2 regions of the Microbacterium hominis genome follow, and region 1 is predicted to be linked to the other one. Evidence: predicted binding sites of a transcription regulator. Region 1 holds the regulator's gene; the other holds the start of a gene.
The links. The regulator HspR, encoded in region 1, represses chaperone genes until heat shock. The targets are predictions, from matches to a motif close to AAGTTGAGTCNNNNNGACTCAACTT.
Positions count from the first base shown of each region.

Region 2: a site for HspR is predicted at 873-897, ahead of HQM25_RS14075 (Hsp20/alpha crystallin family protein). Genes of this name have one in related genera too.

Region 1 is NZ_CP054038.1:3,744,814-3,747,201, reverse strand. It holds gene HQM25_RS16780 (nucleotide exchange factor GrpE) at 1-119, shown strand, start outside; gene HQM25_RS16775 (DnaJ C-terminal domain-containing protein) at 137-1,138, shown strand; gene HQM25_RS16770 (heat shock protein transcriptional repressor HspR) at 1,255-1,749, shown strand; gene HQM25_RS16765 (DUF2252 domain-containing protein) at 1,759-2,388, opposite strand, start outside.
Region 2 is NZ_CP054038.1:3,104,907-3,107,294, forward strand. It holds gene HQM25_RS14070 (MarR family winged helix-turn-helix transcriptional regulator) at 1-323, shown strand, start outside; gene HQM25_RS14075 (Hsp20/alpha crystallin family protein) at 387-842, opposite strand; gene HQM25_RS14080 (hypothetical protein) at 1,374-2,354, shown strand.

The DNA of each region.
Region 1 (2,388 bases):
AGGCGCCGACCCCCGGCACCGTCGAGCCGACGATCCTCGAGGTGGTCGAGATCGGCTACCGCCTGGGCTCTGTCGAGCTGCGACCGGCCAAGGTCGTCGTGGCCGTGCCGGCCGAATAGGCCGCGAAGGAGCATCCATGGCCAGTCAGGACTGGTTCGACAAGGACTTCTACCAGGTGCTCGGTGTCTCCAAGGACGTCAGCGACGCCGATCTCAAGAAGACCTACCGCAAGCTCGCCCGCGAGTACCACCCCGACTCGAAACCCGGAGACGCGGCCGCCGAGGCCAAGTTCAAGGAGATCAGCGAGGCGTACTCGGTGCTGAGCGACCCCGAGCAGCGCAAGGAGTACGACCAGATCCGCGCGATGGGCGCCGGCGGCGCCCGCTTCACCGCGGGCGGTCAGGGCGCCGGCGGCTTCGAGGACGTCTTCAGCATGTTCGGGCAGTCCGGGCGCGGCGGCGGACGATTCCAGGCCGGCGACTTCGACGACATCTTCTCGATGTTCAACCAGCAGCAGGGCGGAGCCGGCTTCGGGTCGGGCCGCTTCGGCCAGTCGACGGGTGGGTACCGCGGATACGGCGGTCCCACCCGCGGCGCCGACGTCACCGCGCGCACGACGCTCGACTTCGTGACAGCCGCGGCGGGCGAGACGATCACGCTGCAGGGCGAAGAGGGCAGGCCGTTCAAGGTCAAGATCCCCGCCGGCGTCGCCGACGGGCAGAAGATCCGCCTGCGCGGCCGTGGCCGGCCCTCGCCCGACGGCGGCGAGGCCGGCGACATCGTCGTGCAGGTCACGGTGCGCCCCCACGCCGTCTTCTCGCGCGACGGGCTGAACCTGCGTGTCACGGTGCCGGTCACCTTCACCGAGGCGGCGCTCGGCGCCACCATCGAGGTGCCGACGCTGACCGGCGACCACGTGAAGCTGCGCGTCGCCCCCGGAACCCCCTCGGGGCGCGTGCTGCGCGTCAAGGGCCGGGGCATCACGACCGCCAAGGGCACCGGCGATCTGCTCGCCGAGGTGCAGGTGGCCGTGCCCGCGCACCTCGACGACGCCGCGCGCGAGGCGCTCGAGCGCTTCCACGAGCTGGAGCCGAAGGAGAACCCGCGCGCCGACCTGATGGCCAAGGCGCGCGGCTGACATGCTCGAGAACAGGTGTTCCGCCGAGAACAGGATGCTTCGCCCCGCGTTCATCCTGTGTGCGGCGGATCACCTGTTCTCAGTGACGGGTTGACAGGAGTCGGGAGGAAGAGCGCATGGCCGAGCGTGACCGCATCGACCCCGACGCGCCGATCTTCGCGATCGCGGCGGCTGCGGAGCTCTCGGGCATGCACCCGCAGACGCTGCGCCAGTACGACCGGCTCGGTCTCGTCGTGCCCGCGCGCACCCAGGGGGGCTCACGGCGCTACTCGCTGCGCCATGTCGAGCAGCTGCGCGAGGTCGCGCGCCTGTCGGCGGATGGGCTGAGCCTGCCCGGCATCGCCCGCATCCTCGAGCTCGAGAACCGGGTGCGCGAGCTTCACGAGCGCGTGCGCGATCTCGAGCAGCGGGTCGAGGCCGAGCTGGAGCGGCGTCCCGGCGCCCGCGTCTTCGCCGCCAGCGTGAACGGACCCGCTGTGTCGCTGCGCTCCGGGGTGCGGGTGCGGCGCGCGACGGAGGTCGTCGTGTGGCGTCCGCTGCGGGCCATCGAGCCGGGACCGGCCGCGCCGGGGCCGGCCGCGCAGGGGCATCCCGAGCCCGACGACGCGTAGAACGCGCGCTCAGGCGGTCGCGTCGACCCCGCGGTGCGTGCAGAACAGCTTCCAGTCCTCGTACGACAGATCGGCGTAGGCGTAGGCCCAGGCGAGGATCGCCTCGCCCACCACCTTCCCGCCCCCGACGTACCCGGCGACGGTCGACGCGTTCGGAGACTGGCCGTGGGCGCGCGCGAGTGTCGCCGCGCACGCGTCGGCGTACCAGCGGAACCCGCTGTCGTCGAGCGCCTCCATGTCGAACCCGCCCTTCTTGTCGTGGAACTGGCGGATGTAGAAGTCGCGCTGCGCCCCGTGCTCGGAACGGCGCACGTGGCCGAGGAAGGGGTCGGACACCGACTGCAGGATCCGCTGCATCGCGACCACGCGCCCGCCGTCGCCGTTCAGCTCCGTGTAGCGGGTGGCCTCGGGGGGCTGAGGCACACGGCCGTGCTCGACGAGCACGCTCGGCCCCGCCTCCTTGCCCTGCAGCAGCAGCGCGCCCCCGTCGCCGTCCTGCAGCGAGATGAGGAAGCAGCGCGTGCCGACGCTGCCGACTCCGACCACCCGCATCGCGACGTCGGCGAGGGCGTAGTTGCGCAGCACGACGCGGATGTCGACGTGCGCCGACGCGACGTACTCGCTGAGCGTGTGGAGCAC
Region 2 (2,388 bases), 640 kb from region 1:
ACGTGCTCCTCACCGTCACGCGCGCGCCCGAGATGACGGCGCGACTGCGCGATGTCACGCGCAACATGCTCATCAGCCAGCCGAGCGTCTCGCGGCTGGTCGACCGCATGGCCGCGCGCGGACTGCTGTCGAAGTGCAGCGATCCCGACGACGGCCGCGGAGCACTGGTGACCGCCACCCCGATCGGCGCGTCGGCGTTCCACGCGCTCGCGCTCTCCCACGGGCGTTCGATCGCGCAGCGCATGTCCGTGCTGTCCGACTCGGAACTCGCGGAACTCCAGGCCCTCACCGCGAAGCTGCGCGGGCGAGGACTCCGCGACTGACATGCAGAGAAGTGGATGCTCCGCCCGGCGCCGGGCGAAGCATCCACTTCTCTGGTCTGGGGGTTACTGCTCGACGGGCTGAGGCTCGTCGGTGGACTCGTGGGCGCGCAGCACTTCACCCTCACGCTCGGTGGAGACGGAGATCTTGCGCGGCTTGGCCTTCTCGCTCACCGGGATCGTCACGCTCAGCACGCCGTGGGCGTACGCAGCCGAGATGCGGTCGGTGTCGACGCCCTGGCCGAGGTTGAGCTGACGCAGGAAGGTGGCGGCTTCGCGCTCGCGGGTGATCCACTTCACGCCCTCTCCGCTGGGGAGCGTGCGCTCGGCACGGATCGTGAGCAGCTGGCCGTCCACGTCGATGTCGACCGAGCCCGGGTCGATGCCGGGGAGGTCGGCGGTCAGCACGTAGTGGTCGCCGTCGCGATAGAGGTCCATCGGCATGCGGCGCGGGCCGCGGCGCACGTCGAAGATGCCCGCAGCGAGGCGGTCGAGGTCACGGAACGGGTCATACGTTGCCATGGTCATCTCCTTGATGTCATGTGGTCGTGAAAGTTGAGTCGAGGCGGCTCAACTGGCATCGAGATTAGCACTCTCAGTGGGTGAGTGCTAACGCTTTGCGGGCCGATTCGCGCACGGCGAACACCGCCTCGTTGGCCGCGGTCGCCACTCATGCTCGTGGGGCGGCTTCTGCGGCATCCTGAGCCTCGACGACGCAGAACGCGACCCACGAACCGGCGGGCACCGACGGCCACTCGACCGTGGGGTGCCTCCTGCGGCATCCACACCCCCGCCCCCGCACAACGCGACCCACGAACCGGCGGGGCACCAACGGCCACTTGACCATGGGGCGCCTCCTGCGGCACCCACACCCCCGCCCCCGCACAACGCGACCCACGACCCTTGCGACAGTGGACACCCCGCTGCACGTGGGGCGCTTCCGGCAGGGTGGCGCGCGCCTCCCCGACCCTCCCCAGGCGGGGTCTCGGGCGGATTCCTCCACACCGGCCCCCGGGCGGCGCGCCGGGCCGTCCGGGGCGCGAAGGTAGGTGGATGCCGCGCCCCCGTCCGCTCCCCGCATCCCTCGGCACGACGTTCACCGTCGTCGAAGCGGCCGCCGCTGGGGTGAGTGCGGGGCGACTGCGCGCCGCGGATCTGGATCGGCCGTTTCGCGGCGTGCGGATCGCGCCCGACCCGATCGTCACGACCGCCGACGAGCCGACACCCACCGCGGACGAAGTCGCGCGTGCCACGACGCTGCGCCTCGCCGGCGCCGCGGCGAAGGTCGTGAGTCATCGCGCGTTCTTCGGGGGTCGCACCGCCGCCGTGCTGCACGGTCTCCCCGTCGATCCGGGGTCGCATCTCGTCGTGGGTGTCGTGCGACCGCACCGGCCTCCGCGGCGGCCGGGCGTGCGCGGGGTCAAAGTCTCCGATTCGCTGGTGCACGTCGTCGAAGTCGAGGGTCTGCGCGTGTCGTCACCGGCGAGCACGTGGGCGATGCTCGCGACCGAGCTGACCACGCGGGAACTCGTGCACGTCGGCGACGCGATCGTGCGGATCCCGCGCGACGAGCACGGCCGCCTCCAGCCGGAGAGCCGGCTCGCCACACCCGCGCAGCTGAAGAGCGCGGTGCAGGCGGGTCGCCGCGCCGGTGCCGCACGACTGCGCGACGCGCTCACGCTGATCCGGGTGGGCAGCGCGTCGCCTCTCGAGTCGGACTTCAGAATGGATGCCGCGCACGCCGGCCTGCCTCACTTCGAGCTCGACGTCGAGATCCTCGACGGCCGCGGCAGGCGTCTCGGCATCAGCGAGTTCGCGCATCGCCCGACGAAGACGGTGGTGGAGGTCGAGGGCGACCATCACCGAGTGAGCCGCAAGCAGTGGAACCGAGACATCGACAAGTACGCCGATTACGCCGCGGCGGGGTGGGAAGTCGTCCGGCTGACGTCGGCGCACATCCGCAGCGATGCCCCGCGGGCGACCACGATCGTTCGCGACGCACTGCTCCGCCGCGGCTGGGCACCGTCACCGTAGATTCCCCGCCTCTTCGTGGGGCGCATCGCGCGGC